2 regions of the Cytobacillus spongiae genome follow, and region 2 is predicted to be linked to the other one. Evidence: a T-box and tRNA genes for the amino acid it is inferred to sense, from the RefSeq annotation. Region 2 holds a T-box; the other holds one or more tRNA genes.

Region 1 (14,583 bases), on a different replicon from region 2:
GGACCTTCCCCATTTCCTTATCCTCGATCGTATCGATAATCTTTCCTAGTCCTTTCACTTTTACAATTTCTCTCGATGATTTTTGAAGTCCTTCTATTTTTCGCTTTATTTTTGGACAAGTAATATGGGATGAACGCTCATTGGATACACATTGATGTATTCTTTTCTCTAAATGCTGATGTAGTTGATTTCTCATTTATGCCACTCCCTTCATATCATACATATGAGAAAAGCGGTAATTCAAAACAAAAAAGAGGAGAATTTTCTCCTCTTTCACTTAAAAAAACCTAAGCCCTTTTCAATTTCTAATTGTACCGATTCATCCTTTTCCGACCTTTGAGCTTTTAATAATGCATCTTTAGCTGAATTGCCACCAATCTTACCTAAAGCCCATGCTGCTGTTCCGCGAATAACTGGTCTTGGATCATCTATTAAAACGAATTTCAATTCATCAATGGCAGTATCATCTTTATAATGAGCAAGAGCAATTATAGCATTGCGCTGAATCGGTTTTTTCCCTCTCCATGAACCGGATATATGACCGAATTTTTCTTTAAACTCACGGTTGCTCATCCTTAATAAAGGCTTTAGCAAAGGCTTTGCAATCTCAGGGTCAGGCTCCATTTCTACATGAAGGTGATAATCCATTCCCTTATTTTTAGGGCAGACCGTTTGACATGTATCACATCCATAAATACGATTCCCTAGCTTTCCGCGAAATTCATCTGGAAGAAACCCTTTCGTTTGTGTCAAAAAAGCGATGCACTTTTGCGCATTTAACTGTCCACCTTGCACGAGCGCACCGGTTGGACAAATGTCCACACACTTATTACAAGTACCACAGAGATCTTCCATTGGAGTATCTGGTTCAAATGGTATATTCGTAATCATTTCTCCTAAGTAAACGTAAGAACCAAATTCAGGTGTAATAATGGAACAATTCTTTCCGCTCCAGCCAATTCCAGCTCGCTGGGCAACCGCCCGATCAACAAGCTCTCCAGTATCTACCATGGATTTCAATGTGGCATTAGGGATACGTGAAAGAATATATTTCTCAAGCTTTTTCAATCGGTCCCTTAATATGACATGATAATCAGTTCCCCAAGAGGCTCTACAAAAAATCCCTCTTCGTTCTCCCTTTTTACTCACGACGCGGACTTTCATTTTTGAGGGATAGGCTAATGCAATAGATATAATCGACCTAGGCTCATCCATTAAAAGCGAAGGGTCAACCCGCTTGTCGATATCCGGTTCTTCAAAACCAGAATGATACTGCAACCTCTGCTGATGAAGTAATCTTATTTTCATTTCATCAAATGTCGTAGAAGTCGTAAACCCTATTTTGTCTATTCCAATTGTCTTACTATATTCAATTACATCCAGCTTAAATTTCTGCCAATTCACCCCTAATCCCTCCTTTCTTATCTGCTAATAATAATCTATCTCCAATCATTCATCTATTCCAACATGTTCGTCCTTCTAACAAGTTTATGATAAACTATTTCCAATCATATTTGGAGGTGAAAGAAATGGATTTGACGATTCATCCTACTATTTGTTCACTTATCCCAGATTTTAAAATCGGGATGATTACTTACAGTGGTATTCAAGTATCAGACTCTCCTCAAATGCTCAAAGGGCGTTTACAAATGTTTCAAGAATCTATATTCTTTGATCTTGAATCAAAGAATGTAACAGATTTTCCTGGAATTGATGAATGGCGTGGAATCTTTAAAAAAATCGGCAAAGACCCTAATCGATATCGCCATTCTGCAGAAGCGCTATACCGAAGAGTGAAAAAAAATAACTTTGTTCCATCCGTTCACAGCGCTACAGACCTGAACAATTTCTTTTCTCTTCAATACAGGGTTCCCATTGGCATATATGACCTAGACAAACTCAGTGGTACAATCGAGATGCGTATAGGAGCTACAGGAGAAGTGTACGAAGGATTAAATGGAAGAGAAAATTCATTGGAACATCTCTTGATTACAGCTGATGAATCCGGCCCGTTTGGAACACCTTTTGTAGATTCACAAAGGTCAGCCGTCACAGTAGAAACGACCAACGCACTTCAAATTGTATATTTAAGACCTTCCTTGACCTCCGAAGAAAGTACTAAGCTAATAGAGTCCCTAATGAATATGTTTACCCAAATTCATGGAGGAGAAAGTCAATTTCAAGTAAAAGGATGCTAAGGAGCATCCTTTTTTTGTATTCATTAGGTCAGAACAAAGAAAAAACGCAATACCACGTTATGTTTCAAACGAGATACTGCGTTGTGACCTAATATGTATGGAGCGGGTGATGGGAATCGAACCCACGACATCAGCTTGGAAGGCTGAGGTTTTACCATTAAACTACACCCGCGTTGCAAAATTACTCAGAATTTGTCGAAGCTTATGCAAAAAATAAAACAGGAAAACCTGTTATGAGAGATACCGGTGGTCGGGGTCGAACCGACACTCCAGAAGGAACACGATTTTGAGTCGTGCGCGTCTGCCAATTCCGCCACACCGGCATATCAAGTTACTATTAAGTGGTGCCGAGGACCGGAATCGAACCGGTACGGTAGTCACCTACCGCAGGATTTTAAGTCCTGTGCGTCTGCCAGTTCCGCCACCCCGGCATTTATCGTAAGGCTTGTCCAAGTGTGTAAAAAAAAGATGGAGGCGGCAACCGGATTCGAACCGGTGGTAAAGGTTTTGCAGACCTCTGCCTTACCACTTGGCTATGCCGCCGAAAAAATATGGAGCGGAAGACGGGATTCGAACCCGCGACCCCCACCTTGGCAAGGTGGTGTTCTACCACTGAACTACTTCCGCAAATGGCTGGGCTAGCAGGATTCGAACCTACGCATGACGGAGTCAAAGTCCGTTGCCTTACCGCTTGGCTATAGCCCAATGAATGAACGATCACTATTTTTTAATTTTTATGATGACAATACTTAATATATGCAATTGAATATGAGATGTTACTAAAAATGGGGCGACTGATGGGAATCGAACCCACGAGTGTCGGAGCCACAATCCGATGCGTTAACCACTTCGCCACAGCCGCCATAATGAATATTAAGTTTGGTTGGCAGGGGCAGTAGGAATCGAACCCACACCGGAGGTTTTGGAGACCTCTGTTCTACCGTTAAACTATGCCCCTATTTAATGGTGGAGGGGGACGGATTCGAACCGCCGAACCCGAAGGAGCGGATTTACAGTCCGCCGCGTTTAGCCACTTCGCTACCCCTCCAGTAATATGAATGATTATAACATATAAATAACACTTATAGTATTCCTATAGTGTCATAATAGTACATAAAATGGTGGCTCAGGACGGAATCGAACCGCCGACACAAGGATTTTCAGTCCTTTGCTCTACCAACTGAGCTACTGAGCCAAATGAAATGGCGGTCCGGACGGGACTCGAACCCGCGACCTCCTGCGTGACAGGCAGGCATTCTAACCAACTGAACTACCGGACCAAATTGCGGGGACAGGATTTGAACCTGCGACCTTCGGGTTATGAGCCCGACGAGCTACCAGACTGCTCCACCCCGCGATAATAGTATATAATGGTGGAGGATGACGGGATCGAACCGCCGACCCCCTGCTTGTAAGGCAGGTGCTCTCCCAGCTGAGCTAATCCTCCATATTAAAGTGGTGACCCGTACGGGATTCGAACCCGTGTTACCGCCGTGAAAGGGCGGTGTCTTAACCGCTTGACCAACGGGCCAGTATATAATGGCGGAGAGCAAGGGATTTGAACCCTTGAGACAGGTTTTGCCCGCCTACACGATTTCCAATCGTGCTCCTTCGGCCACTCGGACAGCTCTCCTAAATGGCTCCGCAGGTAGGACTCGAACCTACGACCGTTCGGTTAACAGCCGAATGCTCTACCACTGAGCTACTGCGGAATAATAATTATAACAGCTTGGCGACGTCCTACTCTCACAAGGGGACAGCCCCTAACTACCATCGGCGCTGAGAAGCTTAACTTCCGTGTTCGGCATGGGAACGGGTGTGACCTTCTCGCTATCGCCACCAAACTATTTAGAAAGACAAATAGTATTATATAAAATATACTAATGTTTTTCAAGAGGTTTTTAATATTTGATCCCTCAAAACTAGATAATGTATAGAAGAAGAAAGAATATCGGTAATGCCATTTTCATAACTAGTCCAGCTACGGCTCCTACCTTCTATCGAAGTTGTACAGTCGCCTTCGCTTTCTTATTTGGTTAAGTCCTCGATCGATTAGTATCAGTCAGCTCCACATGTCACCATGCTTCCACCTCTGACCTATCAACCTGATCATCTTTCAGGGATCTTACTAGCTTGCGCTATGGGAAATCTCATCTTGAGGGGGGCTTCATGCTTAGATGCTTTCAGCACTTATCCCTTCCGCACATAGCTACCCAGCGATGCCTTTGGCAAGACAACTGGTACACCAGCGGTGCGTCCATCCCGGTCCTCTCGTACTAAGGACAGCTCCTCTCAAATTTCCTACGCCCACGACGGATAGGGACCGAACTGTCTCACGACGTTCTGAACCCAGCTCGCGTACCGCTTTAATGGGCGAACAGCCCAACCCTTGGGACCGACTACAGCCCCAGGATGCGATGAGCCGACATCGAGGTGCCAAACCTCCCCGTCGATGTGGACTCTTGGGGGAGATAAGCCTGTTATCCCCGGGGTAGCTTTTATCCGTTGAGCGATGGCCCTTCCATGCGGAACCACCGGATCACTAAGCCCGACTTTCGTCCCTGCTCGACTTGTAGGTCTCGCAGTCAAGCTCCCTTGTGCCTTTACACTCTACGAATGATTTCCAACCATTCTGAGGGAACCTTTGGGCGCCTCCGTTACTCTTTAGGAGGCGACCGCCCCAGTCAAACTGCCCACCTGACACTGTCTCCCGCCCCGATCAGGGGCGTGGGTTAGAATTTCAATACAGCCAGGGTAGTATCCCACCAATGCCTCCACCGAAGCTGGCGCTCCGGCTTCCAAGGCTCCTACCTATCCTGTACAAGCTGTACCAAAATTCAATATCAGGCTACAGTAAAGCTCCACGGGGTCTTTCCGTCCTGTCGCGGGTAACCTGCATCTTCACAGGTACTATAATTTCACCGAGTCTCTCGTTGAGACAGTGCCCAGATCGTTACGCCTTTCGTGCGGGTCGGAACTTACCCGACAAGGAATTTCGCTACCTTAGGACCGTTATAGTTACGGCCGCCGTTTACTGGGGCTTCGATTCAGAGCTTCGCTTACGCTAACCCCTCCTCTTAACCTTCCAGCACCGGGCAGGCGTCAGCCCCTATACTTCGCCTTGCGGCTTTGCAGAGACCTGTGTTTTTGCTAAACAGTCGCCTGGGCCTATTCACTGCGGCTTTTCAGGGCTATTCACCCTAAAAAGCACCCCTTCTCCCGAAGTTACGGGGTCATTTTGCCGAGTTCCTTAACGAGAGTTCTCTCGCTCACCTTAGGATTCTCTCCTCGCCTACCTGTGTCGGTTTGCGGTACGGGCACCTTTTTCCTCGCTAGAGGCTTTTCTTGGCAGTGTGGAATCAGGAACTTCGGTACTTTATTTCCCTCGCCATCACAGCTCCGCCTTATGGTAACGGGATTTGCCTCGTTACCGGCCTAACTGCTTGGACGCGCATATCCAACAGCGCGCTTACCCTATCCTCCTGCGTCCCCCCATTGCTCAAACGGAAAAGAGGTGGTACAGGAATATCAACCTGTTGTCCATCGCCTACGCTTTTCAGCCTCGGCTTAGGTCCCGACTAACCCTGAGCGGACGAGCCTTCCTCAGGAAACCTTAGGCATTCGGTGGATGGGATTCTCACCCATCTTTCGCTACTCATACCGGCATTCTCACTTCTAAGCGCTCCACCAGTCCTTGCGGTCTAGCTTCAACGCCCTTAGAACGCTCTCCTACCACTGACATCGTAGATGTCAATCCACAGCTTCGGTGATACGTTTAGCCCCGGTACATTTTCGGCGCGGAGTCACTCGACCAGTGAGCTATTACGCACTCTTTAAATGGTGGCTGCTTCTAAGCCAACATCCTGGTTGTCTAAGCAACTCCACATCCTTTTCCACTTAACGTATACTTTGGGACCTTAGCTGGTGGTCTGGGCTGTTTCCCTTTCGACTACGGATCTTATCACTCGCAGTCTGACTCCCATGGATAAGTCTTTGGCATTCGGAGTTTATCTGAATTCGGTAACCCGATGGGGGCCCCTAGTCCAAACAGTGCTCTACCTCCAAGACTCTTACTACATGAGGCTAGCCCTAAAGCTATTTCGGAGAGAACCAGCTATCTCCAAGTTCGATTGGAATTTCTCCGCTACCCACACCTCATCCCCGCACTTTTCAACGTGCGTGGGTTCGGGCCTCCATCCAGTGTTACCTGGACTTCACCCTGGACATGGGTAGATCACCTGGTTTCGGGTCTACGACCACATACTCATTCGCCCTATTCAGACTCGCTTTCGCTACGGCTCCGTCTATCCAACTTAACCTTGCATGTAATCGTAACTCGCCGGTTCATTCTACAAAAGGCACGCTATCACCCATTAACGGGCTCTAACTACTTGTAGGCACACGGTTTCAGGATCTTTTTCACTCCCCTTCCGGGGTGCTTTTCACCTTTCCCTCACGGTACTGGTTCACTATCGGTCACTAGGGAGTATTTAGCCTTGGGAGATGGTCCTCCCAGCTTCCGACGGGATTTCACGTGTCCCGCCGTACTCAGGATCCACTCAAGAGGGAACGAAGTTTCAACTACAGGGTTGTTACCTTCTCTGACCAGCCTTTCCAGGCTTGTTCGTTTACTCCGTTCCTTTGTAACTCCGTATAGAGTGTCCTACAACCCCAAGAGGCAAGCCTCTTGGTTTGGGCTAATCCCGTTTCGCTCGCCGCTACTCAGGGAATCGCATTTGCTTTCTCTTCCTCCGGGTACTTAGATGTTTCAGTTCCCCGGGTCTGCCTTCCATATCCTATGTATTCAGATAAGGATTCCATCCCATTACGGATAGAGGGTTTCCCCATTCGGAAATCTCCGGATCAAAGCTTACTTACAGCTCCCCGAAGCATATCGGTGTTAGTACCGTCCTTCATCGGCTCCTAGTGCCAAGGCATTCACCGTGCGCCCTTTCTAACTTAACCTATAAGCTTTCAATACACATCGCATCTCTTCGTCAGCTTCCTTCGCTCCGCTCCTCATGTACGTAAGTACATTCCGGTGCTCACTCAGTTGCTTCCTCGACCTGCTCGCGTCTTGAAACCTTCTAATTTCTTGTTTAGAGAAAATCTTAAGATTGGCGATTACTCGGTAATTCTTTTTTCTTCTATATTTCATTATCTAGTTTTCAAGGAACAAGTTCACTTTCTTCTATAATAAGAAGAGAGTTTGTTATAGAGAGATTGCTCTCTCAAAACTAAACGAACCATAAGCGTCAACTTTCATGTAAATATCCTTAGAAAGGAGGTGATCCAGCCGCACCTTCCGATACGGCTACCTTGTTACGACTTCACCCCAATCATCTGTCCCACCTTAGGCGGCTGGCTCCAAAAGGTTACCCCACCGACTTCGGGTGTTACAAACTCTCGTGGTGTGACGGGCGGTGTGTACAAGGCCCGGGAACGTATTCACCGCGGCATGCTGATCCGCGATTACTAGCGATTCCGGCTTCATGCAGGCGAGTTGCAGCCTGCAATCCGAACTGAGAATGGTTTTATGGGATTGGCTAAACCTCGCGGTCTTGCAGCCCTTTGTACCATCCATTGTAGCACGTGTGTAGCCCAGGTCATAAGGGGCATGATGATTTGACGTCATCCCCACCTTCCTCCGGTTTGTCACCGGCAGTCACCTTAGAGTGCCCAACTGAATGCTGGCAACTAAGATCAAGGGTTGCGCTCGTTGCGGGACTTAACCCAACATCTCACGACACGAGCTGACGACAACCATGCACCACCTGTCATCCTGTCCCCCGAAGGGGAACGCCCTATCTCTAGGGTTGTCAGGAGATGTCAAGACCTGGTAAGGTTCTTCGCGTTGCTTCGAATTAAACCACATGCTCCACCGCTTGTGCGGGCCCCCGTCAATTCCTTTGAGTTTCAGTCTTGCGACCGTACTCCCCAGGCGGAGTGCTTAATGCGTTAGCTGCAGCACTAAAGGGCGGAAACCCTCTAACACTTAGCACTCATCGTTTACGGCGTGGACTACCAGGGTATCTAATCCTGTTCGCTCCCCACGCTTTCGCGCCTCAGCGTCAGTTACAGACCAGAGAGTCGCCTTCGCCACTGGTGTTCCTCCACATCTCTACGCATTTCACCGCTACACGTGGAATTCCACTCTCCTCTTCTGCACTCAAGTTCCCCAGTTTCCAATGACCCTCCACGGTTGAGCCGTGGGCTTTCACATCAGACTTAAGGAACCGCCTGCGCGCGCTTTACGCCCAATAATTCCGGACAACGCTTGCCACCTACGTATTACCGCGGCTGCTGGCACGTAGTTAGCCGTGGCTTTCTGGTTAGGTACCGTCAAGGTACCGCCCTATTCGAACGGTACTTGTTCTTCCCTAACAACAGAGTTTTACGATCCGAAAACCTTCATCACTCACGCGGCGTTGCTCCGTCAGACTTTCGTCCATTGCGGAAGATTCCCTACTGCTGCCTCCCGTAGGAGTCTGGGCCGTGTCTCAGTCCCAGTGTGGCCGATCACCCTCTCAGGTCGGCTACGCATCGTTGCCTTGGTGAGCCGTTACCTCACCAACTAGCTAATGCGCCGCGGGCCCATCTATAAGTGATAGCCGAAGCCATCTTTCAGAATCCTAACATGTGTTAGGAGCCATTATCCGGTATTAGCCCCGGTTTCCCGGAGTTATCCCAGTCTTATAGGCAGGTTGCCCACGTGTTACTCACCCGTCCGCCGCTAATCTTTAAAAGCAAGCTTTTAAAGATCCGCTCGACTTGCATGTATTAGGCACGCCGCCAGCGTTCGTCCTGAGCCAGGATCAAACTCTCCATTAAAGAGTATTGATTAGCTCAATAGTTAAAACAAATTAAAACGTTGACGTTATGGTTCGTTTAGTTTTCAAAGAACAATCATCGTCGCCGAGAAGCGACTTTATTAATATAACATTTATCAGTTGTTATTGTCAACAACTTTTTTAATTTTTAATCCGTCAGCTGCAAGCCTTAAAGCAACTGTTTCGCAGCGACGGATATAAATATAACAAGTATTTTTTAAATGGTCAATACTTTTTCAAAAAAATTATTCTATCGCTCTATAATATCTATGATAAATTCCTTGACCCTTTGTTTCTACTTCTACAACACCTATTACTTTTTTATCAATCAGATATTCTACTAACATTCCTAGATCAACCGAATAATAGCTTAATTCGGGATGAAGCATCATCTCATTGAAGGTCCATTGTTCTTTTTCCTTTAGGACATCAATTAAATGAACAATGGCTGATTTCGTTCTCGAATGAATTAAAAATTCACTTGCTAAAAACAATAATTCTAATCTCTTTTCAATTTCTTCCTCACTATTAACTAGTTCCTCATAAAATTTGAAGATTTCAGGCTCAATTTGCTTCACTTGATTCCAAACTGTTACTTCTGGATGGAATCCATTTTCAATCACAGCTAATCTAGCTAAATGATGAAGTGAATGAACCACATGGTTATAAGCATCTAAATTATTCCCGTTCTCAAAAAAGGCTTTCCCATCCATATATCGTCTAATTAGTTTAGCAAACTCTAGCCCCATTTTGATTTTTCTTCCATAGAAAGGGAAATCACGTAGTTCAACCTTCAGCTCACTAATGTATTCATTTCGATCAAATACAATCTTCCCATTGTAAATCCAATCAATGATTCTACGGTTCGTACCTAATAGGAGCCACTCTTTTAATTGCGTTTCAGAGACAATTTGTAAAGCAGCTTTCTTTTCTTTGTACGTATAATGCTTAACAAAAACCGGCTGCTCTAGCTCTTTAACGATAATTAACAATACAACATCAAATGTATCCGTAAGCGAAATCGCTTTTTCTCTTTTTTCTATAATTAGAACACCTAGAGTATTAGGTTGACTTGCCCGTTCCTGGTATAAGGGACGAAGAATGTCCTCCATAATCATTCCTCCATTTTATTGATAGGTTATTACCTTCGACAATTATAATAAAAATCCTGCTAAAACATAAGACAATTTTCGACAAACACAAGCATTATCTTATAACAATTTTTATGATATAGTAATGCTTTAGGAGGGAATTTAAATGGCTAAATATTCAAGTAAAATAAATAAAATTCGTAGCTTTGCATTAAGTTTGATATTTATTGGCTTTATCGTTATGTATGGAGGAATATTCTTTAAGAATTCCCCCATATTAATGGTCATATTTATGATCTTAGGTTTACTATTTATTGTCGCAAGCACGGTCGTTTACTTTTGGATTGGAATGCTTTCGACGAAAACTGTCCAAGTTGAGTGTCCGAATTGCGGAAGACACACAAAAATGCTAGGTCGAGTGGATATGTGTATGTATTGTAACGAGCCATTAACTCTAGACCGCAACTTAGAAGGTAAAGAGTTTGATGAAAAATACAATCGAAAAAAGGAAATTTAGATAGGCTTGGCATAACCGCCAGGCTTTTTTACTTAATTCATACGTTTCCACATCACACACATACAAGTTATGAGCGATTTTCTATACTTAATCTTCGAAAGTTTGCCATATCCGAGCGATTTCTTATTATTTTGGAGCGAAAATTAAAAAATGAGAGCGAAAACCGAAGCATTTAGAGCGAACGCTCAAAAAAGGAGCGTTCGCTCACAAACTCCCCTCAACAGAAGCAGCCATACTTCAAACATCTGCAGTTCCTATTATTATAGCCTTGACTTCCCTAGAAATATCCATATTCCCTCACCCTCACATACTTATGGGCGTGTTCCTTTTAACAACAAAAAAACCGATAGTTATTTAACTATCAGTTTCATACGCTTTAGTGCGTTTCTTTGACGGTACAATTCGGACATGTTCCATAGATCTCCATGCGATGATGACTTACTTTAAACCCTGTAACATGGGAAGCTAGATGCTCTACTTCGTCTAGACCTGGGTAATGGAAGTCGACAATCTTCCCGCAATCTTCACATATCACATGATAATGATCGGTAGTGATGAGATCAAATCGGCTAGAAGCATCCCCGTATGTTAATTCCTTTACAAGGCCAACTTCACGGAATACTCTTAAATTATTGTAAACTGTTGCCACACTCATATTCGGGAACTTCCCTTCAAGAGCCTTATAAATATCATCTGCGGTTGGATGTGACATTGAGTTTATTAAAAATTCAAGTATCGCATGACGTTGCGGGGTAATCCGGACGCCCGTCTGTTTCAAGGTATCTAAAGCTTCTTTCAAGTTCACTTGCGACACCGCCATGCACCTCTTTTCTTCTAAAAAGAATTCTTACTTTATAATCTTTATAAATAGTGTACTAATTTCTTACTACTTTTGTCAATATAACAAACTCCGTAATAGCAACAAAGCCACTGATTTATTCGTGAAGTGTCTTCTCCTCTGCGCCAAGATGCAAATTAACAAACCTTGCTGCTACAAACAATAGATCAGATAATCTATTTAAGTATGACAACACAAGGGGATTAACATCCTCCCCTAATGCTACCGCACATCTTTCCGCTCTCCGTACAATGGTCCTAGCTAGATGAAAGGATGCCCCCGATGGATGACCTCCTGGCAAAATAAAATTCGTTAGAGCAGGGAGTGCACTCTCCCACTTATCAATTGTCTGTTCAAGCATTTCAATTTCCTTTTCCTCTAACATCCACTTCACCTGCTTCCCCTTCGGTGTAGCAAGTTCTGCTCCTACATGGAATAAAGTCGTCTGCACTTTATGGAACACTTCGTCTACCGAGTCCTTCCCATCAAAGAATTCGCCTTTTAAATACCCTAAAGCAAGACCAATCATAGAATTAGCTTCATCACATGTACCGTAAGCTTCCACCTTGAGATCATTTTTTACAACACGTTCACCATAGATCAAGGAAGTTGTCCCTTTATCACCTGTTTTTGTATAGATTTTCATCCTTAATACCCCCTTTTATAGTCAATTACATTTTGGTATCCATCTTTATTATTCATATATATATGCAGGTTATGTTTAAAAATATCAAAGGATCTAGGTAAGTATTCCTTTGTAATACTAGAAAGATGGGGTGTAACCGTTACTTCGTCCATCTTCCAAAATGGACTACCCTCGCTCAGAGGCTCTTGGTTAAAAACATCTAAATACGCATGTGCAATGAGCTTTTGTTCAAACACTTGCAAAAGAACCTCTTCTTCCACAAGATCTCCTCGGCCAATATTAATAAATACTGCTGACCTTTTCATTTGCTCAAAATCAGCAAGCTTCAGCAAGTGCTTTGTCTCCTTTGTACTTGGCAGAACCGATACAATAAAATCCGCTTTTGGAAGTGCCACTGTGAGATCATCTATTTTATAAAGCTCATCTACGTAGTCCACTTTACCACCACTTCGGTTAATCCCAATTGTATTCATGCGGAATGCTTTCCCCAAACGAGCAATTTCTCCACCGATTGCCCCTGCTCCAACAATTAATAGAGTCTTTCCGCACAATTCACCCATTGGCAACTTTCGATTCCAAAAATATTTCTGTTCGTTATTCCTTAAAGCATTTACTTGTTTTACATGCTGCAGCATACAACTTAAAGTGAATTCAGCCATTGGAATTTTATGTACTCCGCGAGCATTTGTGACAAGAATTTCTTTTTCTTCACAGATAGTTAAAGGCATTTGGTCCAGTCCAGCTGACATCACCATAATCCATTTTAACTGACTAGCTTTTTCAATATCCTTCTCATTAAGATCTTCTCCGTATGTAATGAAAACCTCTGCCTCGTAAAATGCTTCTTTTGCTGCCTCAAAACCTTTAAAAAATTGAAAGTTCACTCCAGGGAACTGCTCTTGAACCTCATTTTGAATAAAATCTGGCGGCATAATCGATGACACAATTCTCATATCCCTTTCCCTCCCGTTATATGCTACTTAATAAAGTATATATTCTAATAATTCTCTCGGCAATCAAGTGAGTATTCGTATGGTTTCTATAATTGAGCTTTACAAAAAAAGAAGCAGGCCACTATTGACCTGCGGAAAAATTTATCTGAGGAGGTATGCCCTAATAAAATGATATTCAATCCTTGTTTAAACGAATGGACACATGCCTTGTGTTTAGAAAAATAGGCTTAAAGATTTTCTTTAATATAAGTGAGAGCTTCCTCCACATGGCCTTTCACTTTGACCTTGCGCCATTCTTTAATTAGCTTCCCATCCCTGTCGATTAGAAAGGTGGATCGCTCAATCCCCATATATTCTTTACCAAAGTTTTTCTTTAACTTCCAAACATCATATGCTTCTGCGAGTTGATGGTCCTCATCTGAAAGTAGTAAAAACGGAAGACCATGCTTTTCAATAAATTTATCATGACGGTTTAACGGATCTGGGCTAACCCCAAGGATGACTGCATTCACTTCTTTAAAGCTTTCATGCTGATCACGAAAGTCACAAGCCTGTGTAGTGCACCCTGGCGTCATATCTTTTGGATAGAAATACAACACGACATTTTTTCCGCGAAAATCAGATAATTTAACCTTTTCTCCATTGCTAGCTTCCACCTCGAAATCTGGTGCTAATTCTCCGATATCAAAAGCCATCATAATCCCTCCAGCTAAACAGTATTCTACTGTAAGCCTATCCAATTTCTCAAAAAAAGACAAATACTAATGCTTATTTTCCATATCAAACACCGCTCTTGCGACAAAAGCAGCCGGTATGGTATACCCTATTAGGGCCTCAAGAACAGCTATTAACCTCCCAATGCCAATGGGAGAAATATCCCCATAGCCTACAGAAAACAAGGTGATAGCGCTAAAATATAGTCCCGTTTCTAATCTATTCAAAAAGCTTCCCACCATATTTTGCCCACCTTCAATTAAAACGACATACCCGTATAACTCTAGGATGATATAAATTAATCCAAACCCAATAAGTACAGTTAAGTAGACAAAAGCAAGAAAGATAAAATTCTCAAAAGAAACTCGTTTACCTTTAATTTTATGAGGAATAAATAACATCCGTAGACTCATCCCAATGCAAAGACAAATAAATAATAAAATGATCAACAATGCCATTTACTTCCCTCTTCCATCAAAAGCTATACCCCATTATACGCTTGTACGATGTTGAGTATGTCAGGTAGACATGAGAAAAACCCAAGCATAGATATAGGCGCTTGGGTTTCTTCCTATTCTTTTATACCGTTGAGTGTTGATTTTTAATTACCTGCTCCTCGGTATCTTTTTACACCTTCATTCCATAGGAGGACAGCTGCTACAAAGAAAATTATGCCAATAAAAGGAGTTAAAAAAGCATATATATACCACTCTTCTTTTCCTAGGAAATAGGCAGAGGGGTACACTCCAACAAAAGCAAAAGGAAGAATCCACGTGAGCACAAACCGAATGATTTT
Region 2 (14,583 bases):
TAATCCAATTCACCACTCTCTACAGATCTTAAGTAATCTGCCAGACATAAACATTGATTACCTCCCTGCCTAGGAAAGTGAAACCGTTCCATTTCCACGGATGGATCATCAGGATGATAGATGATAACATCGTCCCCATCAGATTGGGCAGGAAAAAATTGATACCTCGCTGAACCTTGAATCATCCCTTTTTGTTTAGCTTTCTGAAAGAGCTCATCCGTCACAGCTTTCAGTCCCACCGTTCGCTCGTCTCCTTCTTCTAATAGTCTTGAAATTTTCCCTTTGATCCCAAGATGATGACCAAGCAGCATTTGCTGATTAATATAGGGTTGAATCTGATCCAGTGAGAATTCTTTTATCGTATGTGGGAACAAGTCGGCCGGGATATGAACTTTTACATCTTTTGCAACTGAAGATCTTGATATCACTGCCGTTGCAGATTGTTTTCGAGCCGGTGATTCTCTAACCGAAACAAACTTGCTTCGCTTTTCAATGCTTTCTTCTTCCATTCGTTTCCTTGTTTCTGCATGCTGAATTCCATTCATAATACTAAGGCCATCCATGGCATCCTTTGCATAAAGCACCAGACCATCATATTCCATCCCGATCTTATTCGTTGTAAATTTCCTGGTGAGGGCAGCACCTCCCACTACAAGGGGGACGGAAATATCAGATTGTTTTAAATCATTCGCCGTGATGACCATTTGCTGGGCCGATTTCACAAGGAGGCCGGATAATCCAACAATATCTGGCTTTTCTTCCTTGATGACATCGATCAGTTGTTGTGGTGACACTTTTATTCCTAAATCAATCACCTCATAACCATTATTACTGAGGATTATATCAACGAGATTCTTTCCAATATCATGAACATCCCCTTTGACAGTGGCTAAAATGACCTTTCCCTTCGTAGATGAACTTGCCGTTTGTTTCATATGTGGTTCCAGATGGGCAACAGATGCTTTCATGACCTCCGCACTCTGCAACACTTCTGCTACAATCAGCTGGTTATCATTAAATAGTCTCCCTACTTCACTCATCCCTTCCATCAGTGGGCCGTTAATGATATCAAGTGGGGATTCATACTTCTGAAGAGCAATCTCAAGGTCGTCGACAAGCCCTTGCTTCGTCCCTTCAACTACATAATGGGACAGTCTTTCTTCCAGGGTCATCGTGTTTACGGGAACCTTTACTTCCTTCTTTTTCCCCCTATAATAGGCAGTGAATTCAGCAAGGCTTGAATCAGAAGTTTTAAATAATAATTTTTCTGCCATCTTCACTTCTTCATCCGGTATCGAGGCGAATCGTTCTAGTTTTTCTGTATTGACAATCGCATAATCCAATCCCGCTTTTGTACAATGATAAAGATAGACAGCGTTCAGCACCTCTCTGCCAACAGGAGGCAGGCCAAACGAAACGTTACTGATCCCTAAGATGTGCGGGCATTTCGGTAAGACTTCCTTTATTTTCTTTATCCCTTCCACCGTGGCTTCAGCAGATCCGATATACTGATCATCTCCAGTGCCAACCGGAAAGACGAGGGGATCAAAGATAATGTCTTCTGATGAGATCCCATATTTCTCAGTTAATAATTTGTGGGAACGGTGAGCAATTTCTACCTTCCTTTCAACAGAAACCCCCATCCCTTTTTCATCGATTGTCCCAACTACCACTGCCGCTCCGTATTCTTTCATCAGTTTTGTCACCTTTTCAAACCGCTCTTCTCCATCCTCAAGGTTTATGGAATTGATGATGGCTTTTCCCTGAATGTGTTTCAAGGCGGTCTCCATCACATTCTCATCAGTAGAATCAATGATAAGGGGGACTTTAACTTTCTTGACCACCTCCTGTATAAATACATTCATATCCGCATCTTCTTCACGGTCTGGGTCTGCAAGGCAAATATCGATGATCTGGGCACCATTCTTCACTTGTGCCCTTGCAATCTCTGAAGCTTCTTCCATTTTACCTTCAGCTATCAATCTCTTGAATTTCCTGGAGCCGATGACATTTGTCCTTTCTCCGACCAGGATTGGTCTTAGACCCTCATCTTCATATAGAAAAGGGTCAATACCTGAAACCGCATGAGGATGTGAATCGTTAGGCTTCCGGGGCGGCAGCCCACTCACGGATTCTGAAAGGGCACGGATATGGTCAGGGGTGGTTCCACAGCAGCCTCCTACGAGATTAAGCCAGCCCTTCTCAGCGAAGCCTTTCATCTTCACACTTAGTGAGTCAGGGGTCTCGTTGTAATTCCCCTCCTCATCCGGTAAACCGGCATTGGGGTAACAACTGACATACGTAGTTGCGAGACTTGATAAGGAACGGATATGGTCTCTCATAAATTCAGGACCAGTCGCACAGTTCAATCCTACGACTATTGGATTCAAATGTTCCAATGATAAATAAAATGCTTCGATATTCTGACCTGCCAGTGTGGTTCCCATGGGCTCGATCGTCCCGGATAAAAGAATAGGTACTTCTTTCCCTATGGTATCAAATGCTGTCCGTATCCCAAGATTTGCCGCTTTAACATTCAATGCATCCTGACTCGTTTCAAGCAGGAGCACATCCACTCCTCCATCAAGAAGGCCTTCAGCTTGAACACGGTAGTTATCTACTAACTCACCGAAGCTTATTCCCCCTGTGACAGATAGGGTTTTAGTAGTTGGCCCGAGAGAACCCGCAACAAATCTCGGCCAATCTGGAGTCGATCTTTCACGGGCCACTTTTTTGGCGATTTCTGCGGCCACTTTGTTTATTTCATAAGCTTTGTAGCCCAGATCATATTCATCCAGTACCACGGGAGTTGCTCCAAATGTGTTCGTTTCAATCACATCTGCTCCTGCATCCAGGTATTCAAGATGAATCCTATAAATGACTTCAGGGGCTGTCAAAACAAGATTTTCATTACAACCGTCAAGCTTTTCCCCTCCAAAGTCTTCAGGAGATAATTCCGCTTGTTGAAGCATCGTTCCCATTGCTCCATCGAGTACAAGTATTTTTTTTCTGAGTTGTTGTTCAAACAATGTGATGGCCATAGGGAACCTCTCTTTCTGAATTGACTTTAGCATGAACATAGTGAATTAATTCGATGCTCATATCGTAACGGACAAAAGGAGTGATGAGATAAATGCCATTGAACAACTCGATTGCCGTATCCAATAACTCCTTCGCTATTTCCATTCCCTTTGCTCGCGCAATAACCGGGTCACTTCCAGCCTCATTCATCCTCTTCCTTGTTTCTTCCGGAACATTTATACCAGGAACTTCGTGGTGCAAGAATTCTGCATTTCTTGAGCTGATCAGTGGCATGATTCCAATAAAGATCGGAACATCTAAATGTTTTGTGGCTTCATGCACTTGAAACAGCTGCTCTTTCCCGAATATGGGTTGGGAAATGAAATAATCGGCTCCCGCTTTCTTTTTCTTTTCGAGCCTTTTCACTGAAGCGTTCAAATGCCTGAAATTTGGGTTAAATGCTGCTCCAACTGAAAACTGAGTACGCTCACGGAGTGATTTACCTGAAAACGATATGCCTTCATTGTTCTGCTTGATTAATTCGATAAGTTCAAGGGACGACAGGTCATATACTGATGCAGCCCCTGGAAAATCACCAATCTTGGCGGGATCACCCGTTATCGCTAATATATTGTGAATCCCTAACGTGTGTAAACCCATTAGGTGAGACTGAAGTCCAATCAGGTTCCGATCCCGGCAAGTAATGTGGACTAATGGGGTGAGGTCAAATCTTGATTGGACAAGGCTGCCGATCGCGTCATTTCCTATACGTGGTGATGCCAAGGGGTTATCAGCAAGGGTGATTGCATCGATTCCAGCTCCCTTAAGGGCCTCAGCGCCTTGAAAAAACAGCTTGGTATCCAAATGTTTAGGAGGATCGAGTTCAACGATGATGGTTTTCTTTTCTTTTACCTTCGTATGCAACAGGCTCCCTTTGATAGTCGGAGATGATAACTGAACGATTTCTTTCTTTTTCACCTCTTTTTGTTTCACAGGTTCCCTGCTTTTCAGCCGGGCAGCAACTGATCGGATGTGATCGGGAGTCGTTCCACAGCACCCCCCGATAAGCCTTGCACCCTGCATTCTCAATTCATTGCTTATATCCCCGAAGTAATCCGGTTCAGCAGAGTAATAGAACCGTCCTTCTTCATAATTTGGGAGACTGGCGTTGGGATAGACGGAGATAAATGCTCTTTTAGGAAGGGGGACTGATTCTAAGGAGTTTACCATATGAAATGGACCCATACGGCAATTGATCCCTACAAGATCCGCTCCCAATAATTCCAGTTGTTGAAGGGCATCTTTTACCTCCAGACCATTTTGAAGCACTCCTGTTTCATGGAGGGAGACCTGTGCAATGACAGGAACATCGGTTTCCCGCTTTGCGATATTCAGGACCGTCGTTAATTCCTCGAAATCATAATACGTTTCAAGAAGGATGCCATCCACTCCCTCTAACAATAAACAATATAGCTGTTCACGAAAGCTCCTTTTGATTTCTTCTAACGTCACATTTTGTTTGATTGCCCTGATCCCCCCGATGGTACCGAGAACATAGGTATCAATACCCGCAGCTTTTCGCGCCAGTCGCACTGCAGCAGTGTTGATTTCCTTCACTGAATCTTCCAAACCGTATCTGGAAAGTTTCTGATAATTGGCTCCGTACGTATTGGTCTGAATGATATCCGCTCCAGCATCAGTATATTCTTTATGGACCTTTAACACTTCATTAGGATGGGATAGATTCAATTCTTCAAAGCATCTGTCCACTCCATATGAATACAGCAATGTTCCGATTGCCCCATCTGCAATTAAGATTCTTTCTTTCAATTCTTCCAGTAACGGCTTCATGGCTTCCCCTCCTTTTATTATAGATTTATCACACTAATCCCTTTGTTTTCCTTTATACTGTCCAGCCCGTTTTGAAGATCCTTTATGAGTTCATCCACGTGTTCAAGTCCAACAGATAATCGTAGTAAACCATCTGTAATCCCCCTTCGCTCTCTTTCGTCTTTTGGCATGGAAGCATGTGACATTCTGGATGGATAGGAAAGAATCGACTCTACTGCCCCAAGGCTCACTGCGAAGACAGGAATGGTGACATTTTGAATGAACTGCTTCACCTCATTCTCCCCCTTTAACCTGAAGGAAAGAACGGCTCCAGGGCCTTCTGCTTGTCGTATTTGAATTTCGCGGCCAGGATGAAAACTCAGGCCCGGGTAATACACCTCTTCCACTTCCTTTCTTTTCTCAAGGAAGTTTGCTATTTTAAAAGCTGATTCTGATGACTCCTTCAATCGTACATGCAGTGTTTTCAAACCTCTCAGAAGCAGCCAGCAGTCCTGGACACCGAGGACTGCACCGAAAGAGTTTTGCAAGAAAGAAAGCTTGTTTGCAACCTCTATATTCCCCGTTACGGCAAGGCCTGCTAATACGTCACTATGACCGGCAAGAAACTTCGTCGCACTGTGAAGAACAACATCTACCCCTAAACTGATCGGTCTTTGAAGAAGGGGGGTCATAAAGGTATTATCTAGAAATGTTAAACATCCATTCGCTTTGGCAAGCTTCACCACTCCTTCAATATCCGTAATATTCAAAAGCGGGTTTGAGGGAGTTTCCATATAAATCACTTTCGTATTGTGCTTTATTGCACAAGCCACCTCATGGAGGTCCTTCATGTTTACAAATGAATATTCAATACCAAACTTGGTAAGTACCTCTGTAATCATTCTGTAAGTTCCGCCGTACACTTCTTCAGATACGAGAACATGATCTCCGCTTGATAATAATAAAAAGCTTGTTGAGATGGCTGCCATTCCCGATGAAAAGGCAAATCCTTTTATTCCTCCTTCTAATTCTGCAATCGTTTCTTCTACAGTTTCCCGCGTCGGATTACCTGAACGGCTGTAATCATATGTTCCATACTGATCGAAATTCTGTTGATGGAAGGTGGTAGCATGATGAAGCGGCGTAGAAACAGCACCGGTTTCTTTGTCAACCCCGTGAGAATGAATGAGTGACGTCTGAAGTGAAAATGGTTTTTTACTCATACGTAAGCACCTCTTTCTCCAATTGATGAAACACATTCTCCAAGTCTTCAATAAGGTCATCTATATATTCGATTCCCACCGAAAATCGCAGGAGTCTGTTGCATATCCCTATCTTTTTTCTTTCTTCCTCAGGAATGTCAGCATGTGTTTGCGTAGCAGGATAAGTGATGAAGCTTTCTACTCCACCCAGGCTTTCTGCAAATGTAATGACCTTCAAGTGTTTCAGGAAGGGGGCAACCCATTCTTCTTTTGCAATACGAAAAGAAAGCATTCCTCCCTTTCCTGGATATAAAACATCCGTTACACATTCATGCTCTTCAAGGTACTTTGCCAGTCTCTTTGCATTTTTTTCATGCTGAGCCATGCGAAGACTCAGGGTTTTCATTCCCCTTAATAAGAGCCAACAATCGAATGGGGCAAGCACCGCACCTATAGAGTTTTGGATAGTATAGAGCTTTTCACCAAGATCTGTTGTATTTACGACCACAATGCCAGCCAATACATCATTGTGTCCCCCTAAATATTTCGTAGCGCTGTGAATCACCATATCCGCCCCATTGGTAATGGGTTTCTGCAGCACAGGTGTGTAAAAGGTATTGTCGACAATGAGAAGCAGCCCCCTTTCTTTTGCTATGTCGGCTACTTCTGAGATACTCGCCTCATTCATTAACGGATTGGTAGGAGATTCAAGGAAAATGGCTCTGGTCTCGGCAGATATCTTTCCCTTTATTGCCCCCATGTCACTTGTATCAATAAAGTGACATTTGATCCCATATTGTGCTTCATACTGAACGAATAATCGGTAGCTGCCACCGTATAAATCTTTCGACACAATCAATTCATCCCCGCTCACAAATAGGTTCAAAACGGCCTGGATGGCCGCCATCCCCGAACTAAAGGCAAATCCCCTCTCCCCCTCCTCCAATTCTGCAAGAGTTTCTTCTAATGTAGTACGGGTCGGATTACCCGTTCTTGAATAATCATAGCCTGTCGATTCCCCGATCCCCTTATGTGCATAGGCAGTGGTTAAATGAATAGGCAGGCTTACGGCACCCGTACCGGGATCTTTTCGGTTTCCTGCCTGGACCAGTAACGTATCAATATGATTTTTCAACTTTCTTCTCTCCTTTTCTTCCTTGAAATCGAAAAGAAAAAAACAAAAAACCTTCTTAAAAAATAAGAAGGTTTTGTACATTCGTTTTCCCTCTTATCGTTCAAGTTGACATCAACTTGCTGGAATTAGCACCATACCTGATACTGCGGCTGGTTGCTGAGGTGTCGTCGGGCCAGTCCCTCTACCTCTCTTGATAAGAAACTATATGATTGTGTGAAAAATAACTTTCCCATAACTTATAACAAAGAATGTTAATTGTCAATGAGAATTATGAATTATCTGAAAATATATGATAATGATCGGTCACACCAGCAGGTTCTAAGTTACTGATAAATCCCGATTTTTTCTTTAATTTCTTTCAAAAAGGGAATCGTTTTTTTTCTGGCTTTCTTTGCTCCATCGTATAGGATAGCATCAAGCTTCCGGGGATTGGCTATCAGTTCATCATATTTCAAGCGAGGTTCTGCAATAAAGGAATTCATTACTCCAAATAGCTCTTTCTTCGCTTCCCCCCAGCCTATCCCTTGTTCAAATCTCCTTCTCATCTCTACAGTTTGTTCGATGGTGGCAAATTCTTTGTAAAGGGCAAAAATGACGGATGAGTCAGGGTCCTTAGGCTCTTCAGCCGGCATGGAATCAGTCTTGATCTTATTGATCAGTTTTTGAAGCTTTTTTGGTTCCTCGAACAAAGGAATCGTATTATTATAGCTTTTGCTCATTTTACGTCCGTCGAGTCCAGGTATAACGGATGTTTCTTCCTGAATGATATATTCTGGGATCGTAAATATTTTTCCATATTGTTTGTTGAAGCTTTCAGCCAGGTCACGTGCGATTTCAACATGTTGTATCTGGTCTTTCCCCACAGGCACCAACTCTGATTGAAAGAGGAGAATATCAGCGGCCATTAATATGGGGTACGTGAATAATCCCATGTTGATTCCTGCATCTACATCTTTTCCACTACGTTGATTTCCCTCTGCAAGGGATTTGTAAGCGTGAGCACGATTCATCAATCCCTTGGGTGCAAAACAGGAAAGAATCCAGCTTAACTCAAAAATTTCAGGAATGTCGGATTGACGATAAAAGATTGCCCGATCAGGGTCGAGGCCGAGAGCCAACCAGGCTGCAGCGACTCCGTATGAAAGTTCCTTCAATTGATTTTGATCGTGTATTTTGGTAAGACCATGATAGTCTGCAACAAAGTATGCCTTCTGGTATGATTCATTCTCTGCCAAACGCAATGCAGGTTTAATCGCTCCAATATAATTCCCCAAGTGGATCTGTCCAGTAGGTTTTATACCCGTCAGAACTGTTTTACCCATACCCCTTCACCTCACTCGAAATGATAAAAAATAAACACAAAAAGGGCTTCCCGTCCCCTAAAAAGGACGAGAAACCCGTGGTGCCACCTTTATTCGCTTACATCGTAGTATAAGCGCACTCATATGTATAGAAATCGCCTTCCATACACCGCCCCCTTTATCGGAGAGACCTTCCGCCTCGACCTACTCATTTTAGCCAGGATGCTCAAAAGCCCATTCAACGGTCTCTGCATGCTGATTTACACCAACCATCAGCTCTCTGAAATGTTTCGTCCGCCTACTCTTCTTTTTCATCGCATGTGATTATGATAAAGCATTTCCATTATTTTAATGCACTTGAAAAAATTGGTCAAGTGGATATCACATATTTATATTTCTCTGGATGAAAATGGCAGAAGGAGCTTTATGCCTCTTTTATTGAATGGTAAAACTTTCATGTCTGCGATCAGGTGACTCGTATAACCGATGACACAAGCTTCAAATACTCCATCCAACATGATGGATGACTCTAAATGGTGAGCAATCATTCCATAAAAAAGGACACCTAGGAAGGAATGGGTATAAGATCGATGAGAAACGAATGAAGCTGTGAATAGGTAGATCCCCAACATCCATAGCCAAGTCTCATTTAACTGCCATCCACATGCCGACACTCCTATCCCAGTAATCATCAACATCCTTCTTTGGGTGATGAATCCGGAGAGAATGATCATACCAACACCGTATGCAATACCAAACCATCTATCCTCCCCGATTCCTTCTAGATAGCTGTATAATATCATTAAGAATCCTATCATTTGTGCCACAGCCCTAATCATTTTCGCTGAGAAAGTAACCTTATTACTAAGCTTCCCGTCAATATCCAGATCAGGCATGAGTCCTGATAACCCGCCGATTGCAACAAGTACTACAGTCGTACCGGGTCCTGATCCATATGAGTTGGCGACTATGAAACCTGTTGCTGCTCCGATTGCCATATGTGCTGTGCCGTTCAATTGTGACCTCCTACTTCCCTTTCACATTATGCTGTAGATTACTATGATAGCTTTTATGACCTTCTTTGACCATGGGTAGAATGTATTGTTCCCTGCACTTCTTTCAGGCATGACGAAATGCTGTCAATGATTTCACTCAAATACGATCTTTTATGTGGAACAAAATCCAGATAACTAACTGATTTCGAGGAATATTTTTGTTCTCCTTCTTCGACGATAAAACCCTCTACCTCAATTTCCGTTTTCTCACATTGTACAAGTGCTTTAAAGTCTTGAAGTGTCGAACGATATATACCGGCCACTTCTTCTGGTTGAAGTCGGAAAACGTCGCAGGCAACAGGCTTGGAATAGAGGAACACATGGGTTAATTCCCTATCAATGAAGTCCCCTTGAATTAATTCTCCTTTCAAAATGCCCAATGGCTCCAGTTCATTCATCTTGATCATGACACCTAGCTCTTCATGAATTTCTCTAATACCATCCTCTATTGTCTCATGGGATAAGATATGCCCGGCTGCGGTTATATCAAGTAATCCCCCGTAATCCTTCTTGTGATTACTTCTTAATTGAAAGTATAGATACACATCACCCTGATCACCGTCATGATGGGCAATCCAGCAGTGAAACGTTTCATGCCAAAAGCCTTTAGCATGGACTTCAGATCTCGTCGCCACTCCGCATCTTTTTCCGCTGTCATCAAAGATGGCCAGTTGCTCATTTTCCACCTGAATCCCTCCGTTCGTTCATTTCCTCCAGATATTCCTTAATTTCCATCAGGTCCTCAACCACAATATCAGCTTCACGTAACTCGATTTCCTGCGAAAAGTCAAAGGCGCAGCCGATTGACAGTAAATCATTCGCCCTTGCCCCTTCGAAGTCTGACAGTCTATCACCAATCACGACACCGTAGGAAAGATCATGTTCTTCTTTGATCCTTTGAATCAACTTCCCTTTATCATTTGATTTGATTTCCTGGATGCTGTAACAGTTTTCAATCCACTGATCCAATTGATAATACTCAACTATTGCCTTAAGATAATGAGGGTATCCATTGCTGGCTACGAAGATACGGAAGCCTCTTTCGGAAAGATAAGTTAATATTTCTACAGTATGGGGGTATAATTTCCCTTTGCCCCTATAAATATTTTCAATCAGTAATGTTTGAAATAGATCATTTACTTCAGTATGTACATGGACAGGATGATGAGGGATGAGGGTTTCCCACACAACGTAAAGAGGCACACCCATGATAGCCCTGTATGCCTCGACAGGCGTTTCTCCATTCCACATCCCTTTATCTCTCAATAGTTGAAAGGTATCCTGGAGGGACTCTTCAAGAATTTGGTTCGTTTGAAACAACGTTCCATCCATATCAAAAATCATTGCAGCTTTCATATATATTCTCCTTTAATGCCTTACTTACATTTATATTTACAAAGTGGACCTTCCCTAATCATATCAAATTCATATTGGAGATCCTGTCCTTATCATTCGTTTGCCCTTCGGACTTTTAGGAAATCTGTTTTCTTTCCCACAAAAAAAACACGAGAACGCTTCTCCCGTGTGTGAACTCCTTCAATCAGTTTAAGATGCATCAGGAAGATAGAATAGGACCGTCAACATCATGCCGATAACAGAAAAGATGACAATACTCACTGCTACAGACCTGTGAGACCTTGACACATGCTTCTTCTTTAACACGTTAATAAACTTAAAAGCCAATAACGAAAGAATAAACAACGATACAAATAAGAGCTCGCTCATGGACAATCCCTTTCTCCAGTAAGGTGTGTTCATTTTTAAGATATGTTCATACTTTACCATAATTTCTTATTCAAAAAAATTATTTATCCTTAAAAATAGTAATAAACCCATCGAGGAGTTTTCCTTAACGCTTTTTCCCATGCAGGCAATTTATTGAAAGCATTCATCGTTAGTTTTTCACTATCATGAATATCGTTATGAATGAGTGATTCCAACTCCCGGGCAATTTTCTCATCTCGAATGATGCAGTTGCTTTCATCATTTAAATAAAAGCTTCGCGGATCCCAATTCGCAGTACCGATGTCTGCCCATTTATGATCGATGACCATGACTTTTCCATGGAAGAAGCCTTTTTCATATAAATAAAGATCGATCCCGCTCTCTAACAAACTTTTTTCAATTTGATAACTTGGAGGTTTAGTGAACCATGCATCAGTATCATCCGGAACGAGTATCTTCACTTCAACTCCTCTATTCACTGCCTTCTTTAACGCTGCAATCAACGGAGCATTGGGAATGAAATAGGGGGTGGTAATGGTCAGACTCTCTTGAGCCCCATCGATCCATTCGATTGTTTTATTCACGAGGCTGTCTCCTGTTGAAAATATGAAGTGCACATTACTTTCCCCTCTTTCCTCTATTGGAACATAAGGAGTATGGATTCCCTTTCGATTGCCTCCATCTTCAAGCCAGTCCCTTTTGAATTGCAAAGCCACATCTTTGGCTGCATCTCCCTCCAACCGGATATGATAATCCCTCCAATATCCTAATTCCGGATCTTTGCCAAGATACTCATCCCCCATATTAAAACCTCCCATATAGGCTGTATTTCCATCAATGGAGATGAGTCTCCGATGATTCCGGTGGTGAACAGAATAAAACAGGTTCTTCAGGGAGAGGGGTCTGCTTTTTACTATGTTAACCCCTCCTTCTTCCATGCGCTTTACAGTCTTCTTCTTAATATCTGAGCCTAACAAGTCAGCGGACAAGCGGACATCCACACCTTCTTGAGCTTTCTCTATTAACAAATCAAAAAAACGGTTGGAAACCTCATCGTCCCTGATGATGAAAAAATGTATCCATACAAAGGATTCAGCTCTCCTTATATCTTCAAATAAGACTTCATATACACTTTCCCCAGTATTGTAAACGCTGATAGAAGCTTTACTGGTAATGGTTTCTGTAATGGGGTGAGTTCTTGTGTAATTCTTCACTCCTTGCCTGACATCCCAATGCATGATCATGAACAAAACCACGATGCTTGCAGCCAGAAGCAGAAGCCCGATTAACCCTTTTTTCACCAAGGAAACTCACCGCCTTTCTATTTAATAGTAGCTTTTGTTTAAGGAGCAGGACTATACATTTCTAAGAAAACAAAAAGAGCATTAACTTGGCGTTAATGCTCTCATTTTTTCCTCTTGTTGACTCTTATAAGGTTATAAATGATACGTACGCATACAAATATGAATCCACCTATAAATGAACCAAGGGTATTCATGATCCAATCATCAATATCCGTTGCTCTTCCCAAAGGAAGATAATATTGTGCAAGCTCAATACCAAAGGAAAAGAGTGCGCCTATAAATGTAACCATTAATACAATCTGTTTCGAATGCCTCATCCACCAGGCAATGAAAAAGGTGAGAGGAATAAATAAGAGTATATTGGCCAGCAAATTTCGAATAGGCACATCTAAATGAATGCGATAAATTAAATTTAACTTAAGATTGGAGAATGGATCTAAATTCACAGACCCTTCTGATACGTTCCCACCTGTCAATGGGGTGAGGGTAATCAAACAAATCGCTGTGATGGTTATGCATGTAAACAAGACGGGCAGTAAATTCATCCATCTGCCCTTCCCTTTTCTTTTCTTCCAAAAGGAGACTGCAAAGATAAGGGACACCGTCACGACCACAATAATGGGAAGTACCCAACCAAATGCGCTCCATAATTCTTTCATGATTTCGTATCCTACTTTCTTTTATGCTACAACACTTTCCTCCGGTTTGTTTATCATGATATATGTGTTCAGTAGTGGACTTATGACAATATCCTGATGGTCACATCCGCTGAATCTTTATCTTTCCCATTCCAAGAAGTGTGAATTTCAAATGTCCCTTCCTCAAAAAACAATGGAAATTTGCGTTTAAAGAATGGCTGCATCGGTAATTTCAGAGCTTCTGTTTTTGGGACCCATACAAGACTGCCTTCAGGTGGGTGTTCAAGGAGATCACCGGATGTTTCATAAGCAAGGAAATTGTACACCATATATCGAAAACCTTCCTCCGGGACCACATATTCATCTAACCCTTTATACCTTATTTTTTCCACATGTAAACCCGTTTCTTCCCTTACTTCACGTATTGCTCCGTCTAGGGGACTTTCAGGGAAATCAATTTTCCCTCCAGGTGCGATATAACCTGGGTATTGTTTCGATTGCGGTCTATCCAGCAAAAGTACGTCATTCCCCTGTTGTACCATGACTAATGTATACATCACTGTCTTCACTAATTCCTCACCCTTTAAATCCTTCTTCAATCCATTTTCGCTGATCGTCCATCCTTAATGTCAGTCCATCCTTATCCAATCTCTCTAAAAACGGGATCATATATTTTCTGGATACTCCCAATATTTCCTTTGCTTCTGAAAGATCAAATTTTTTTCCTGTGTTTTCTTTCAGGTTAGCTACTGCTTCCATAAATACTTGATAGGAATAAGATTTTTCATCATCCAGGGGTACGATTTTCTTTTCCTGAATAAAGAAATGGTAGAAATCAGACCTCCATCTTTCCGGGATCCCCGCTTGTTGAAAGTAGTCGTTCATGGACTTTACCTTTGTTCCGTCAGACTGTAGGAATGTCAGGACCTGCTGGCACCGTTTTTCCCATTCAGGAGGGAGATGGGGAATGAAGCCCTCTAAGGAGAGCAACCCACCGTCTTGTTTCCAAGATTTAAGTTCAATAACATAATCGGCTAGCTCACTTGTATACGTTCTAAACGTTTGCTTCAATTCTCCACTATTCATCCCTTTTAGTAAGGGGTATTCACCATGGAACCTGCGAAGAGCTTTCTCCATGTCGTTCATGCATTCTTCCACTATGTTCATATGGGTAATTTTAGACTGAGGTAGTTTAATCCACTTTAAATCACCATTCAACAGTTCATCCAGGTCTTCATGTGAGATAGAAAGATCGTTTAATATCATGGAGTCTTCGACACACTTGTATTGTTCAAGCAGCCTGAGCAGTCTTTCTTTAGGGGTGCCTTTCTTTTCTGCCTGCAAGAAAGCGATGGTTTCTTCCCCGAATTTG

Evidence for each region. The T-box of region 2 lies ahead of LS684_RS21405 (tryptophan--tRNA ligase). A T-box ahead of a tRNA ligase gene usually reads a tRNA of that ligase, here a tRNA-Trp.
Region 1: it has a tRNA-Trp gene. The T-box ahead of LS684_RS21405 (tryptophan--tRNA ligase) is inferred to sense a tRNA for this amino acid. The anticodon was not compared.

The regions. Positions count from the first base shown of each region.
Region 1 covers NZ_CP089997.1:777,486-792,068, reverse strand. Annotated here, with positions in the region: gene LS684_RS04175 (amidase domain-containing protein) at 1-196, opposite strand, end outside; gene queG (tRNA epoxyqueuosine(34) reductase QueG) at 274-1,404, opposite strand; gene LS684_RS04165 (B3/B4 domain-containing protein) at 1,530-2,198, shown strand; tRNA gene LS684_RS04160 (tRNA-Gly) at 2,297-2,370, opposite strand; tRNA gene LS684_RS04155 (tRNA-Leu) at 2,440-2,521, opposite strand; tRNA gene LS684_RS04150 (tRNA-Leu) at 2,541-2,629, opposite strand; tRNA gene LS684_RS04145 (tRNA-Cys) at 2,668-2,741, opposite strand; tRNA gene LS684_RS04140 (tRNA-Gly) at 2,751-2,825, opposite strand; tRNA gene LS684_RS04135 (tRNA-Gln) at 2,829-2,903, opposite strand; tRNA gene LS684_RS04130 (tRNA-His) at 2,985-3,060, opposite strand; tRNA gene LS684_RS04125 (tRNA-Trp) at 3,083-3,156, opposite strand; tRNA gene LS684_RS04120 (tRNA-Tyr) at 3,163-3,246, opposite strand; tRNA gene LS684_RS04115 (tRNA-Phe) at 3,318-3,393, opposite strand; tRNA gene LS684_RS04110 (tRNA-Asp) at 3,402-3,478, opposite strand; tRNA gene LS684_RS04105 (tRNA-Met) at 3,482-3,555, opposite strand; tRNA gene LS684_RS04100 (tRNA-Val) at 3,570-3,645, opposite strand; tRNA gene LS684_RS04095 (tRNA-Glu) at 3,655-3,729, opposite strand; tRNA gene LS684_RS04090 (tRNA-Ser) at 3,739-3,831, opposite strand; tRNA gene LS684_RS04085 (tRNA-Asn) at 3,836-3,910, opposite strand; rRNA gene rrf (5S ribosomal RNA) at 3,926-4,042, opposite strand; rRNA gene LS684_RS04075 (23S ribosomal RNA) at 4,231-7,163, opposite strand; rRNA gene LS684_RS04070 (16S ribosomal RNA) at 7,479-9,029, opposite strand; gene LS684_RS04065 (nucleotidyltransferase-like protein) at 9,274-10,140, opposite strand; gene LS684_RS04060 (YgzB family protein) at 10,286-10,636, shown strand; gene perR (peroxide-responsive transcriptional repressor PerR) at 11,013-11,456, opposite strand; gene LS684_RS04050 (cob(I)yrinic acid a,c-diamide adenosyltransferase) at 11,572-12,120, opposite strand; gene LS684_RS04045 (D-2-hydroxyacid dehydrogenase) at 12,123-13,073, opposite strand; gene bcp (thioredoxin-dependent thiol peroxidase) at 13,301-13,768, opposite strand; gene LS684_RS04035 (potassium channel family protein) at 13,835-14,245, opposite strand; gene LS684_RS04030 (ABC transporter permease) at 14,389-14,583, opposite strand, start outside.
Region 2 covers NZ_CP089998.1:176,178-190,760, reverse strand. Annotated here, with positions in the region: gene metH (methionine synthase) at 1-3,041, opposite strand, end outside; gene LS684_RS21420 (bifunctional homocysteine S-methyltransferase/methylenetetrahydrofolate reductase) at 3,022-4,872, opposite strand; gene metC (cystathionine beta-lyase) at 4,890-6,074, opposite strand; gene LS684_RS21410 (methionine biosynthesis PLP-dependent protein) at 6,067-7,188, opposite strand; SAM riboswitch class I at 7,279-7,388, opposite strand; gene LS684_RS21405 (tryptophan--tRNA ligase) at 7,512-8,510, opposite strand; T-box leader at 8,570-8,813, opposite strand; gene LS684_RS21400 (metal-dependent hydrolase) at 8,879-9,505, opposite strand; gene LS684_RS21395 (NUDIX hydrolase) at 9,559-10,230, opposite strand; gene LS684_RS21390 (HAD family hydrolase) at 10,220-10,900, opposite strand; gene LS684_RS21385 (hypothetical protein) at 11,090-11,329, opposite strand; gene cls (cardiolipin synthase) at 11,359-12,570, opposite strand; gene LS684_RS21375 (VanZ family protein) at 12,675-13,232, opposite strand; gene LS684_RS21370 (NUDIX domain-containing protein) at 13,313-13,768, opposite strand; gene selB (selenocysteine-specific translation elongation factor) at 13,788-14,583, opposite strand, start outside.